3 regions of the Halomonas sp. PA16-9 genome follow, and region 2 is predicted to be linked to each of the others. Evidence: predicted binding sites of a transcription regulator. Region 2 holds the regulator's gene; each other region holds the start of a gene.
What was found. Region 2 encodes LexA, which represses DNA repair genes until DNA is damaged. Its sites were predicted from a motif close to TACTGTNTANNTANACAGTA; they were not measured.
Positions count from the first base shown of each region.

Region 1: recA (recombinase RecA) is a predicted target of LexA. The motif match lies at 3,282-3,301, and genes of this name have one in related genera.
Region 3: FDY98_RS07250 (LexA family protein) is a predicted target of LexA. The motif match lies at 2,355-2,374, and genes of this name have one in related genera.

Region 1 covers NZ_CP040451.1:759,662-764,561, forward strand. The annotation lists partial or broken gene mutS (DNA mismatch repair protein MutS) at 8-2,568, opposite strand; gene FDY98_RS03545 (CinA family protein) at 2,652-3,191, shown strand; gene recA (recombinase RecA) at 3,321-4,394, shown strand; partial or broken gene FDY98_RS03555 (regulatory protein RecX) at 4,419-4,882, shown strand.
Region 2 covers NZ_CP040451.1:2,881,801-2,886,700, forward strand. The annotation lists gene nagZ (beta-N-acetylhexosaminidase) at 1-647, opposite strand, end outside; gene FDY98_RS13320 (L,D-transpeptidase) at 711-1,247, opposite strand; gene FDY98_RS13325 (TetR/AcrR family transcriptional regulator) at 1,225-1,917, opposite strand; gene lexA (transcriptional repressor LexA) at 2,185-2,865, shown strand; gene FDY98_RS13335 (energy-coupling factor ABC transporter permease) at 2,874-3,470, opposite strand; partial or broken gene purU (formyltetrahydrofolate deformylase) at 3,584-4,437, opposite strand; partial or broken gene FDY98_RS13345 (ribonuclease J) at 4,667-4,900, shown strand, end outside.
Region 3 covers NZ_CP040451.1:1,553,675-1,558,574, forward strand. The annotation lists gene FDY98_RS27315 (ERF family protein) at 1-104, opposite strand, end outside; gene FDY98_RS27320 (hypothetical protein) at 148-279, opposite strand; gene FDY98_RS27325 (DUF932 domain-containing protein) at 834-1,070, opposite strand; gene FDY98_RS07240 (DUF932 domain-containing protein) at 959-1,801, opposite strand; gene FDY98_RS07245 (hypothetical protein) at 1,894-2,235, opposite strand; gene FDY98_RS07250 (LexA family protein) at 2,391-2,837, shown strand; gene FDY98_RS07255 (Y-family DNA polymerase) at 2,834-4,111, shown strand; gene FDY98_RS07260 (hypothetical protein) at 4,411-4,900, opposite strand, start outside.

The sequences.
Region 1 (4,900 bases), 1.4 Mb from region 2:
AGCACCATTAGATCAGGTCTCGCCACTGATACAATAGTGATAGCGCTTCCCGCGGTGTTAAACCATCCATATCGACGTTTTCCAACGCCTCGACCACCGGATGCGGTGCAGCGGCGAACAGATCGTTTTGCTGCGGTGCGGTTCGCGGCGCCTGCGCCGTGTTATCCACATCGCGCTGCTCCAAACTTATCAGCTTCTCGCGGGCACGTTTAATCACATGGTTGGGCACACCCGCTAATTGCGCCACCTGTAAACCATAGCTCTGGCTGGCCGGGCCCGCTTCGATGCGGTGCATAAACACAATGCTGTCGCCATGCTCGGTCGCCGTTAGGTGGATATTGGCCACCCCTTCCATATGCTCAGGCAGCGCCGTCATTTCAAAGTAGTGGGTCGCAAACAGCGTTAGCGCGCGTCCTTTTGCCAAATGTTCAGCGCTTGCCCAGGCGAGCGACAGACCGTCAAAGGTACTGGTGCCGCGGCCAATTTCATCCATCAGGATCAAGCTTTGCTGGGTGGCATTGTGGAGAATTTGGCGGTTTCAGTCATCTCGACCATAAAGGTAGAGCGCCCGCCGGCCAAGTCATCCGATGAGCCAATGCGGGTGAATATTCGATCCAGCGGGCCGATCTCGGCGGCATCGGCGGGCACAAAACTGCCGCAGTGAGCGAGAAGGGCGATGAGCGCCGTCTGACGCATATAGGTCGATTTACCGCCCATGTTAGGGCCGGTAATAATCAGCATGTGCTGGTCAGGATTGAGCGTCACGTCGTTGGGCACAAAGGGTGTCTCGCTCACCTGCTCGACCACCGGATGTCGTCCCGCGTCAATTTGAATCCCGGTGGTTTCGCTGAGTGTTGGACGCACCCAGTTCAGCGCCTCGGCGCGCTCGGCAAAGGCGCACAGTACGTCCAGTTCCGCCAAGGCTTGCGAGGTGCTCTGCAGCGCGTGAAGGCTTGCGTTGAGATCGCCAAGCAGGCGATCGTAGAGCCATTTTTCACGCGTCAACGCGCGAGATTTAGCGGAGAGTGCCTTATCTTCAAACTCTTTGAGCTCGGGGATAATGAACCGCTCGGCATTTTTAAGTGTCTGGCGGCGAATATAGTCGGCGGGCGCCTGCTGGGCTTGTGAACGCGGTAGCTCAATAAAGTAGCCGTGCACCCGGTTGTAGCCCACTTTGAGATTGGCTAGCCCCGTGCGCTCGCGCTCGCGAAGCTCGAGCTGAATAAGATAGTCGCCCGCGTTTTCGGCCATGCCACGGTGCTCATCGAGCTCTGAATCAAAGCCATCGGCAATCACCCCGCCATCGCGGATCACCACCGGCGGATTTTCTACCAGCGCCCGGCTGAGCATATCGGCCATTTCTGGGTAGGGGCGAATATGCGGGCGCAGGTTATCCAGCGCACTGCCGCTCTCAACCTCGCTAAGCTGTTGCTCCAGTTCCGGAAGCGTTACCAGTGCATCCCGCAGCCGTGCCAAATCGCGCGGGCGGGCGCTATACAGCGCCACCCGGGCCAGAATGCGCTCCACGTCGCCCACCGCGCTCAACGTCTCGCGCAGCGGCATATAGGCGGCATCCAGGCTTAGCAGCGCCACACCCGCATGACGGGCCTGGACAATCTCGCGTTGACGCAGTGGCCGATTAAGCCAGCGTTTGAGTAGCCGTGAACCCATGGCGGTGGTACAGGTATCCAGCACGCTGGCCAGGGTGTTGTCGCTGCTGCCGCCCAGGTTGATATCAATTTCCAGATTACGGCGGCTGGCAGCGTCGATCACCACCGCGTCGTCGCGGTTCTCAACGCTGATGGCGGTCACGTGGGGCAGGCGCGAGCGCTGAGTGTCCCGGGCATAATCGATCAATACCCCGGCAGCAATTAGCGCAGAGGTTAAGTGCGCACAGCCAAAACCACGTAAATCCTGCACTTCGAACTGGTCGCAGAGGCTACGGGTAGCGCTTTCCAAATCAAACAGCCACTCGCCCTGGCGGCGCAGGCTGCGTTTCTGCGACCAGGCCTCGGGTAGCGTTAAGCTTTCGGGTACCAGCAGCTCGGCCGGGGAGAGACGCGTCAGCTCGGCGAGCATTTCGGCTTCGCTGTCTACTTCCAGTACGTTGAAGCGACCACTGGAGAGCTCCAGCCAGGCAAGGCCCCAGCTCTCTTTTCCGGGAGAAACGGACACCAGGACGTTGTCGCGGCGGGCATCGAGCAGCGCTTCATCGTGGAGTGTGCCAGGGGTGACGATACGCACCACTTGGCGCTCAACGGGCCCTTTGCTGGTCGCGGGGTCGCCAATTTGCTCACAAATAGCGACCGACTCGCCGCCAGCGACGAGGCGGGCCAGATAGCCCTCAGCGCTGTGATAGGGGACGCCCGCCATCGGGATAGGCTTGCCGCCTGACTGCCCACGCTGGGTAAGGGTAATATCCAGCAGTGCGGCGGCGCGCTTGGCGTCGTCGAAAAACAGTTCATAAAAATCCCCCATGCGGTAGAACAGCAGTACCTCGGGGTGCTCGCGCTTGATCTTTAAATATTGCGTGATCATGGGCGTGTTAGGGGGAATGGCCTGTGACATGGGCGTCCTGATTGAGCAATTTCTTTGAGAAAGCTAAACGCAGTATTCTACGCTGAATAGACGACTCACTTGAAGGAGCGACCATAGTGCCCAGCGAAACTAGCCTGAAAAATCTTGATTTAACCCTGTTAGCTCAGCGGCTGGGGCGGCTGTGTAAGCAGTTGAATGTAGAAGTGACCGCCGCTGAGTCATGTACGGGGGGCGGCATTGCCAGCGCCATTACCGAGGTGGCGGGTAGCTCTGCTTACTTTACGACGGGCTATGTGACCTATGCGAATGCTGCTAAAACGCGCTTATTGGGGGTGCCTGAGACCACGCTGGCCGAGCACGGTGCTGTCAGCAAGGAGGTCGTCAAAGCCATGGTGCTGGGTGCCTGTAATGAAAGTGGCGCGGGCTTAGCTGTTGCCGTTAGCGGTGTTGCAGGCCCAGAGGGGGGGAGCGCTGAAAAGCCGGTGGGTACGGTTTGGTTGGCCTGGGGAGATGCTGCTGCCCAGGAAGCTGAATGCTTTCACTTTCCAGGTGACCGTCAGTCGGTGCGAGAGCAGGCCGTGCGTCAGGCCTTGGTTGGGCTGGTGGCGCGCCTGAATGAGCGCGAGAAGGCGAGCAAGACGAACCAGCCGTAAGAAAAAGGCGCATATGCAAAAAGGCTGTTGATAAAATAGATGAGAGAAAGCGCGATCAAGGATTTGTTTACGGCGCAATCTTTGGCATACTACTGGCTAATTATACAGCTTGTTATGAGGAATCTCTGAATGGCTCAGGATGACAACCGCACTAAAGCGCTAAACGCTGCACTCACCCAAATCGACCGTCAGTTCGGCAAGGGCACCGTCATGCGTCTAGGCGACGCACCGCGTGTCGTCATGCCGTCGGTTTCCACCGGTTCATTGGGTCTGGATATCGCCCTCGGCATCGGCGGGCTGCCGTTTGGCCGCGTGGCTGAAATTTTTGGTCCAGAGTCCTCGGGTAAAACGACACTGACCCTTTCGGTGATTGCGCAAGCGCAAAAGCAAGGCAAAGTGTGTGCCTTCGTCGATGCCGAGCATGCGCTTGACCCCAGCTACGCAGAAAAGCTAGGCGTCAACCTGGATGATCTACTGATTTCCCAGCCGGACACCGGTGAGCAGGCGCTGGAAATTACCGACATGCTGGTACGCTCTGGCGGTGTTGACGTGATTGTTATCGACTCGGTCGCTGCGTTGACCCCGCGCGCTGAAATCGAAGGCGAAATGGGTGATTCCCACGTTGGCCTACAGGCGCGTTTGATGTCTCAGGCACTGCGTAAAATCACCGGTAATATCAAAAACGCCAACTGCTTGGTGATCTTCATCAACCAGATCCGCATGAAGATCGGCGTCATGTTTGGTAGCCCCGAAACCACCACTGGTGGTAACGCGCTGAAGTTCTATGCCAGCGTGCGTCTGGATATTCGTCGTACCGGCTCGGTGAAAGTGGGTGATGAAGTCACCGGTAACGAAACCCGCGTGAAAGTAGTCAAAAACAAGGTAGCACCGCCATTCCGTCAGGCTGAATTCCAGATTCTTTACGGCAAGGGTATCTACCACGCCGGTGAGGTCATCGACCTGGGCGTGCAGTGCAACCTAGTCGACAAAGCCGGTGCCTGGTACAGCTATAAAGGTAAGAAAATCGGTCAAGGTAAAGCCAATTCAGCGCTGTATCTGGAAGAGCACCCGGAAATTATGCTCGAAATCGAAACGCAGATTCGTGAGCAGCTCTTGGCCAAGCCCGATCCTAAAAAGGAGAAGGAAGATGCACCTGCCGAAGCAGCGGCAGAATTGGATGCGGGTGATGACGATCTGCTTTAAGACGACTCTCGCTAAGATAAGCTGATGGCATTCACCTCCCAGCGTGATGCTACGCCCCGTGATATCGCCATTGGTTTACTGGCTCGGCGCGAATACTCCCGCGCCGAGCTTGCTCAGCGTCTGAAGAAAAAGTCTTTCGACGATGCCGCTATTGATGAGTGCCTGGACGCCTTGGTTGAACAAGGGCTGCAGTCTGACGCGCGCTTTGCGGCCAGTTTCGTGCGCTCGCGCATACTGCGTGGCCAAGGCGTGATTCGTATTAAAGGCGAGTTGCGCCAGCGCGGCATAGACCAGGAAACCCTTGCCACCGCTTTTGAAGAAGTGGAGGGGGGCGAGCAGGTCGACTGGTTTGAGCTAGCCCGGGAAACCCTGGCGCGGCGTTTTGATAGCCCTGGTGAGACCCCAAAGAGCGCGCTAGGCGTGAACGTTTTCTCGCCAGTCGCGGCTTCGATTTTGAACAAATTCGCTACGCGCTCTCCTGTCTGTAATACGTTTTCCCCAGCCTA
Region 2 (4,900 bases):
GCCGGCATGACCCCATCTAACTGCGAGGCTAATTGGGTAAAGGGCACAAGATCGTGCTGTTTAATCACGTCCAGCGGGCGATCGTCTACTGGCAAGGCAACGTGGGAGTCCGCCGCAACCCCGCCGTGGCCGGGAAAGTGCTTGCCCACAGCAGCCATACCGGCATCATGAAGCCCTTGAATAAACGCGCTACCTAGTTGAGCCACGTGCTGGGGGTCATTACTAAAACTACGATCGCCGATAACGCTGGACAGACCGCTCTCAACATCTAATACCGGGGCGAAGCTCAGATCCAGACCGCAGGCAGCCATCTCCATCCCTAACAACCAGCCGGCATCTTTGGCTAACGCCAGCCCCTCTTCCGGGGTGGTGCGGTAGCTCTCACCGATACGCGCCATGGCAGGCAGGCGTGTTAACCCCTCTTTTATGCGTTGAACGCGACCGCCCTCTTGATCCACGGCGAGCAGTAAATCAGCACGCACGCGGCGAATATCGCTGCAGAGCTGGCGAACCTGATAGCCATTTTCGACATTGCGGGCAAACAGAATAACGCCTCCGACCGTCGGTTCTAGCAGCAAGCGCTTTTCTGCAGCCGTCAATTTGGTGCCTTCAAGGTCAAGCATGACCGGGCCTAACGGTTGAGTCATCGTGATAGGTCCATGAAAAGGGGCGATGATTCTAGACGATCGTCTAGCGGTGTCAAAATCTGATCAATCAAAGGACTGGCGGCCACCGTGCAACCAAACAGGGGTACCCGGCAACGCTAACGAAAAGATATAGAGCAGATCAGGATTGCGTAAACGAATACAGCCGTGGGACGCAGCAACGCCCATGGGCTCGTCAGGCGGCGTCCCGTGCAGGTAAATATAGCGCCGTTGCGAGTCCACCTGACCACCGCGGTTCACGCCCTTTTCCAAGCCACACAGCCACAGTATGCGGGTCAGAATCCAGTCACGCTCTGGATGCTCTTCGGCGAGTTCGGGCGAAAATGTCTCGCCCGTCCAGCGGCGACCTCGAAACACCGCATTTTCGGGCATATCTCCGCCAATGGCCGCGCGCACATAGTGCCACCCGCGGGGGGTTTTACCACTGCCATTGCGCTCCCCGCTTCCGGCAGCACCGGATGAAATAGAACACTCATGGAGCACTTTTGGCCCTCGCCAACAGCGCAGCAACTGTTCGGTAGTATCAATCTCCAGCCAGATATGTTCCGTTGGAGGTAGCTCAGCTAGCGTAGGAGTTCGCATGTTTTCCTTCTTCTGGCTTGGCACCGTCAAGGGCTATGGGTAACGGCGCATTCATAGCAGCCACCACTACCGGGAGCAATCGCCTGACCAAATCACGCACAGAGACCTGCTCGTGGTAATCCTTCTCCGCGATATCGCGTAGCGCATCAAGGCCAGACAGGGTAAAGATTACCGTGCCGAGCACAAAGTGTAGCCGCCAAAAACGCTCGGCGTCAGGCAGATCCGGCGTTGCTTTGCGCACAAGCTCGGTGAAGCGTGTAAACACATCGCCATACTCTTCCTGGATATAACGTCTTAGATGTCCCTGTGCTTGACTGTAGGCAAGACCCAGCAGGCGCATAAACACTTTCAAACTATTGCGCTCGGCGGGCACCGCGAGAACGGTAGTTGCCATGGTCTCGAGCAGTGTTTCCAGCGGGATAACGCGCCCGGCGTGTTGGCCCTCGAGCTCATCTAGCGCAGTATGAAAGCGCTGACTAAACGGATCCAGGTAGCGGGCAAAAACGGCCTGAATCAAGGCTTTTTTGGAACCAAAATGGTAATTAACAGCGGCTAAGTTAACCCGCGCTTTGCTAGTGATGTTGCGCAGCGAAGTTTCAGCAAAACCCCGCTCTGCAAACAGCACCTCGGCGGTGTCGAGTATACGGGTCACCGTATCAGATTGAGCCATGTCGCTCTCCAGGGAAACAGGTGTTTAAAACATAGCAAAATACTATGCCATAACGTAGGCGGGCTCAACGCTTGATTTATTGACAAAATGTGACGTATTAAATAAGCAGAAACTTAGTTTCAAACGATTAGAAAAATTGCATAGACATCGGCAATAGGCACTGACAAGCCATATACTGGACAGAGGAACATACTGTATACTTAAACACTTATTGATTAAGTCGACATTTAACTTGTTACTGTCTATTCACTATTTATGGAGTCTGGTATGTCGCGTCCGCTAACCGCTCGCCAACAGCACGTGTTTGATTTTATCGTTAAGACCATGGGCGAATTTGGCTACCCTCCTACCCGCGCCGAGATTGCCAAAGCACTTGGCTTCCGCTCACCCAATGCGGCTGAAGAGCACCTGCGCGCGCTGGAACGCAAAGGCGTTATTCGCATTATCCGCAACACCTCTCGCGGCATCCGCCTGCCCAACCAGGAACCTCAAGAAGTCCTGGATAGCGCAGTCCCCGCCTTACCCACAACCAACGTGGAAGCCCCACCCACTGGCCTGCCTGTGATCGGGGAAGTAGCTGCCGGCAGCCCCATTTTGGCCGCCGAACATATTGATCGCTACTGCCCGCTACCGGCCGAGTACTTCACTCCCAAAGCTGACTATCTGCTGCGCGTACGCGGCCTTTCCATGAAGGATATTGGCATTTTGGAAGGTGATTTACTGGCGGTTCATCGCACTGACCGGGTTCGCGATGGCCAGATCGTGGTTGCCCGCCTGGACGATGAAGTAACGGTTAAACGCTTCAAACGCCAGGGGCATCAAGTGACGCTGTTTGCAGAGAACCCTGATTTTGCGCCCATTGAAATCGACCTGCGCTCTCAAGCGCTCGATATTGAAGGCGTTGGAGTCGGCGTAATTCGTGGTGGCAACGGCCAGGCACTCGGCTAATAAATCCGCTACTGCAGGTCGATATAGCGGTGGTCATTGAAGGTGGCCACCCAGTTTGGGTGATAGACCAGCAGGATGCTCAGCAGCATGCCAGTAATAAATGCCTCTGAAGGCATTAGCAGTGGTAAAAAACGCGCATACTCCTGGGCGAGATAGATCGCCTCAGGGTCTGTACCCGCGACGATAATCAGCACTACCGCCGCCAAGCCTCCTCCCAGCGTTGCCAGCGCCGCGCCAAAAAAGCCGCAGGCAAACAGAAATACCATCAAGTTATCCGGCAGGCGGCGATCTACCAGCCGCCATACCGTGCCAATAACGGCCGCCGGGACGATCCCGGTAACCAGCACATTTGCCCCCAGCAACATCCACTCATTGCGGCCAATCACCACCATGGCAATGTTGATCAGCACGTTGCTAATCAGCGCTAATGGCGCTTTAAAAACGAGTGTCATCAATACTGTAAAAACAAGGTGTAGCGTTAGCCAATCAACAGCCTGGGCACGAAGCTGCCACATCAGCATCACCGCCAGCGTAGCACCCAGCCAGCGGTGCTGAAGCGCTGAATCCGCTATCAACACCTGCCAGGGCCGCCCCAAAGCGCCCATGCGATCACTGCTAACGAGAGTAGCCAGGTGAGCAGCAGCGCCCAGGGCGCTAATACACTTTGCGCAAATGACATGGCGGCCTCTCAGGTTGATGGGCGGGCATTATAGAGTACTTAGCTAAATACCACTGTCTTGTTGCCATGCACCAACACACGATCCTCTAAGTGCCAACGCAAACCGCGAGCGAGCACGGCTTTCTCCACATCACGACCAAAGCGGACTAGATCAGTAGGCGTATGACAGTGGCTAACGCGATGGATATCCTGTTCGATGATGGGGCCTGCGTCGAGTTCCTCGGTCACATAGTGGCAGGTAGCGCCAATCAGCTTAACCCCCCGCTGGTAGGCCTGGTGGTAGGGCTTAGCCCCGGCAAAAGAGGGCAAAAAGCTGTGGTGAATATTGATCACTCGCCCCGCATAGCGCGCGCACAGCTCAGGGGGCAGTATTTGCATATAGCGCGCCAGCACCACGCAGTCGGCGCGGGCACTGTCGATTTCGGCCTGAACCTTGGCAAACGATGCTTGCTTATCGTCGGGGTCGACCGGTACATGGTGATAAGGAATACCGTACCACTCCGTCAGCGAACGCATATCATCATGGTTGGAGATAACCCCGACAATGTCGCAATCCAGTTCCCCCGCCTGCCAGCGGTAAAGTAGATCTACCAAGCAATGTGACTCCCGCGACACCATCAGCACGACGCGCCTACGCTGCTGGGTATCCACCAGCGACCACTGCATATTGAATTCGCTGGCTATCGGTTCAAATGCCGCGCTCAGCGCTTCCGCCGACATACCTACCGAATCCGCCAGAATTTCGTAGCGCATAAAAAGCAGCCGGTTTCTAAATCGGAGTGCTGGCTAGCTTCGGTAATGGAGCCGCCCTGCTGGGCAATAAAGCTCGATACCCGTGCAACAATACCCACCCGGTCAGGACAGGAAACTACTAAACGATAATAATGAGACATGTGAGCTACTCTTGACCTATTGCTAAGTTAATTATGACAAACCAGCGGCTTAGGTCGCATAGTGTATCGGAAGGCCGTGGATGATTGTTAGCTGCCCCTGCCTTCCCGTATAGTTAAGACACTACTTTTTAGGTTTTTCATAACAGATGCATTCACCACGCGTTCAAATTCGCCCCCGTCGTCGTCCACCGCTGCGCATTTTGCCGCTGGGGGATGCGGTGAGATTGGAATGAATCTAACGCTATACGGCTATGACGATCACTGGATAGCCGTGGACTGCGGCATGATGATCCGCCAGGATCTTCCCAACTCGCCGCTGCAGGTACCCAATCTTGATACGCCGAAAGCACTAGGGATCGTGCCCAAAGCGCTATTTATCACCCATGGTCACGAAGACCACATTGGTGCCGCAGCCTGGCTATGGCCGATGTGGAACTGCCCCATTTACGCCACCCGCTGGCGG
Region 3 (4,900 bases), 1.3 Mb from region 2:
ATGTTGAGTAGGGCGCTGAGTACGTAGCGCTTGCCGTAGCTGGTGGAAGAGCCAAACGCCTGCACCGCGTTCTTGTTGCCGCTTATGTCGGCAGGTAGCAACATGCTGGTTCTTCACGGTGGCCATCCTTATGCATTAGCACACCGGTCACCCAATGCCGCGCTCCTGCGTCTGAATACGAAAGCTCACCGCAAAGCCGTGTTTCTGCATGATGGGGCGCACGGTATCGACGATATCTTCCAGGTGGCGTAGCAGCCGTTTGGTTTGCCGCGTCTTCAATGCTGGGAAGTTCGGTCTGCATGGCCGCCATGGCCGCGCTATAGGCCATCATGGCTGGCGATCCATCACCCGTTCCTGCATCTGTAGCAAGCGTCCATCTTTCGATGTCGACGTCCGGGTTGAGTGCCGCGCGTCATCACCTGGATGATGGCCGTACTTCCGCAAGGTGTGGCGGGATGCTCAGGAACGCTTGTAAAGAGGATGCAGACGTCTCGTGATTTACCACATTAGTTTGGTGGCCATGACAAGGCTCCTTCAATAGGGTTAAAGATCGGCGGGAAGTTCGTGCGGGGGAACGGGGCATAGGTGCAGCTCGGTGCGATACAGCTGTCCTTTTGCCATCACGTAGGTTTCGGCATAGGTTTGATCCTGGGTGAGCAGTCGTTCGGTCAGTTGGGTTAAGGCGATATCTAAATCGGGCTAAGAGAGGCCATGATGTGCTCCACGTAAAAGCAAAAAGCCCAGCCTGTTAGTGGCTGGGCTTATCGCGCTATCCAATGAGGGGTAAGACAAAAACCAGGAAAATCAGCATTAGAATGATCAGAAACAGCATGTCAGCTCACCAGGGCAAGGGCCGTTTGTAGCGCCTCTTGCTTCAGCTGCGCCCCTTGGCCAAACCACGCGGAATCCAGACGGGTATCGTTGCTGCGAGCCCGCTTGTCGTGATCCACGTACTCGGTCACGGCATTGAGCAGACCCCAGGCAGTGTCTTTGGCCGTGTCGAGGTGGGAGCCGCGGCCTTCGCCGTGGTAAAGCTTCTGTACCTTGTTGAGCGCCCGATAGTTAGGCAGCTTGGAAGGATCTTCGATTGGCTTATCGATACCGCAGAGCACTGACTGAAATACTGCTGCGCCTCGCGATGATCGATCTTACGTTCTGCCAGGGCCTTCATGCGGTACATGAAGTCATTCCACTGGGAAACAGAAATACCTAGTTGGCTTTTTAACGCACGTGGATCGAACTCCGACCGGTGGGGTACCTTCACTGCCTGCGACGTGCCATCCACCGCAATCTGCAGCGTGTTGTTACACACCACCCGCACCGTGGTGGGTGTCGCCATGGTGGCCAGCGTGCCGTCACAGGAGGTTGCCAATAGTAGGTAGTCGTTGACCTCATCCTGGCCTTTCAGGGAGGTGCTTAAACCACTGCGCGCCAAGGCCCAGAACTTACGCCCGCCTTTCAGTACCCCAGCGGTTTCCAGCTCGTATCCAGCGTACTCGGTGAGGTCGCGGTAAAACTCCAGAATCTCCTCGGGCTGCACCACCTTATAACGCTGTGATACCACCGATAACGGTGCCTTGGTATCCGAGCGGTAGAGCACTTTCTGTTCAGGGAACGAGTGAATGCTGCCCAAGTGACTGGCACCCTCGGCAATAAAGCGCACCGGGGCTTCTTCAATGTGCCAGTTCATTCCGGCCTGTTGCTGCCAGACCTCTAACGGTTGTTGACGGGATAGCTGCTGTCCCAGGCCGTGCCAAGGGGTAGCGCCGACGTAAGCCATTTGTTCAACGAGATGAGCCATGATGAAAACTCCTAGCAATAAAAAAACGCTGACGAAAATCGCCAGCGCTTTATGGTTGGAAAGTTAGGGGTAAGTCGATTAATGGTGACGAATTAACGAGGTGAAGTGTAGGAGTGGGGTAATTGCCGGAAGGCATGACCACACGATATGCATAGCCAGGAAACTCCTTCACCGAGTGGCAATTTCTGGGTGAAAAATTGGGTTGCGACGCGCGAGCCTGCCTGACTACCGAACACAGCACCCATCACGGCAGTGGGCAGTTTGGCTAACGGGAAGCGGGTTGAGGCCATCGATAAAGGGGACGTTAGGGTATAGGACTCGCGCCACGCGCCAATGGCAGCGCCGACAAGGCTGCCGCCAACGGTGCCGATACGTTGGGCGGTTTCAAAGTTAAGCGTGCATGGGGCTGCACAGCGCAGGCAAGGCGGGGACATAAACAACACTCCTATAGGTGTCAAAGTGATCCCGTGTGCAGGATTCATAGGAGTGATATAGGTCTGTAATTTTTTGGCTTTGACCTTTGAGTGCTTGCTTCATGAAACTCCTTTACTGATACTGTTCATATATACAGTAAAATAGGTAGCCTATTATGTCATCGAACGTTTCACTCCTGGGCCGCGCAGACACCATGGCCTCGTCACTACCCTTGCCGCTCTATTCAACCGCCGTGCGCGCGGGATTTCCTTCGCCCGCCGATGATCACTTGGATACCGAGCTAGATCTGCACCGCTACGTCGTTAAACGCCCAGCCTCGACCTATTTTGCTCGTGCCGAAGGTTATTCAATGATCGGAGACAGCATCCACCCTGGGGACTTATTGGTGGTGGATCGCAGCCTGGAAGCGCTGCCTGGTCGGATTGTGGTGATCTGCGTAGATGGGGAAATGACTGTTAAGCGTCTGGAGCGCGTTGGTCAGCGTACCTACCTCAAAGCAAGCAACCCCAATTTTAAGCCGATTCCCCTTGATGGACGCGAATCCCAAGTATGGGGTGTAGTGACCGACGTGATTCACAATCTGCTGAGGGCACTGCCGTGATTGCACTCGTTGACTGCAACAACTTTTATGTCAGTTGCGAGCGCGTTTTTGATCCAATGCTGGAAGGGCGTCCGGTAGGGGTGCTGTCGAATAACGATGGTTGCGTCGTTGCCCGTAGCAACGAACTCAAAGCCCTGGGTGTTGAGATGGGGACGGCCATGCACTTGTTACCGCCCGCGATTCGTCGCCAGGCTGTGCTGCTATCCAGTAACTATGCGTTATACGGCGATATGTCCCAGCGGGTAACTGAGGTGCTAGGCGAGTTTTCGCCCCATGTGGAGGTGTACTCCATTGATGAAAGCTTTGTCGGGTTTCAGGGCTTTGACCCAGATTCGCTGGAGGCGCGGGGCCAAGCCATGCGCGATACCGTTCGACAGTGGACGGGCATTCCCGTGTGCGTGGGGTTTGCACCTACCCGCGTACTCGCCAAAGTGGCGAATCAAGCGGCTAAAAAACATCCTGCCTACAAGCAGCATGGCGTATGTAAGCTAACCGCTGATAGTGAAGCGACCAAAGCATTGCTAAAACAGTTGCCGGTAACCGAGCTGTGGGGCGTGGCACGCCGTACCGGTGAACGATTAAGCGTAATGGGTATTGATACCGCATGGGATCTGCGTGAGGCAGACGCTAAGCGTATTAGGCAGCGCTTTAGTGTGGTTCAGGAACGCATCGTATGGGAGCTACGCGGGCAATCCGCCATCCAGCTTGATGACATGAGTCTACCTAAAAAACAAATCATGGTGTCGCGTTCATTCGGCAGGCTTACCGGCAACCCCCATGACTTACGCGAAGCCTTAAGGCATCACGCCGCGAGGGCAGCAGAAAAGCTGCGCAAACAGCAAAGTGTAACCAGTGCCGTGATGGTGTTTTTGCGAACCAACCCATTCCGTACTGACTTACCGCAATATCAACAACGTGTGGTTGTCTCTCTAGAGAGGCCCACCGATGATAGCCGCGATATCATCGCCTCAGCGGTACAAGGCCTACGCCGTCTCTGGCGCAAGGGCTACGCCTACCATAAAGCAGGTCTGATGCTGCTCGACCTTTCACCTAAGGCCAACCGACAGCTTACCCTCACTGAAACCCCGCAAACCGACGAAGAGGCTAAACGCAGTGAACGGCTGATGGCGACGATGGATAAGCTCAATCGTGAACTAGGTAAAGGAACGGTACAGCTTGGTCTACCCCGTAAAGGCAATGCATGGGCGCTGCGCAGTGAACGACGTACGCCGCGGTACACCACACAGTGGAACGAGCTTCTGGTCGTTAAGTAGATCAAGCATCGGTTTATATTTTTGCCATGCTAAACAAATTAAACTATTGATAAAGTTGATGAAGAAAACATCGGTGTGACCAAAGTGCCGTAAGGATGGACCCTTAAGCACGACGTCACGACGTTGAGAGCAAAAAAATCATAAAAACACCATATAGGTTGGCAATTTACGAAATTCTTGGCAGCGAACGTCGTCTTGTCGTGGATACTCCATCAAGAACTTCGCGTTGTAAGGCACGTCAATAGTGCATTGGGCAACGTGCTGTGTCTTCGAGGGACTTATAAAAAGTTGAATAACATTCATAAGAAATCCCTTTCCTCACAGCCTAGCACCGAATGCTCGCTGCCTGATGTTTGTCCATTGCTCACAGAAATACTGTGGGGAGAGGGGGTGGGTCCGATCACCCAGTGGCGCTTCGAGCCACGTTTACCGTTGCTATAGCAGATTATCCCTTGGGCATTGAGCAGTGAGGCAGCTCGCTTGAACGCTGCGCCAAGGCCACGGGGCTCACGCGGCCATTGGCTACCCAAAGTGCAACTCGGCCGATATTTTGTCAAAATGGCGAGCCACACTCCCGTTGGTTTTTCAACGGCTTCCGTGATGGCCTCGATTTTAAGATATTTAATGAGAGCTTGAGCAACCGGTTCCTCTTCGGTCATCTCGCAGAGCCGATCACTACGATACGCCTGATACTGTGTCCAGAAGCCTTCTGAGTTCCCGACCAAACTATCGGAAACAATCATTCCAATTCGGCAGAAGTCTTGCCAGTTGCCCGGCACTTCTCGTTCT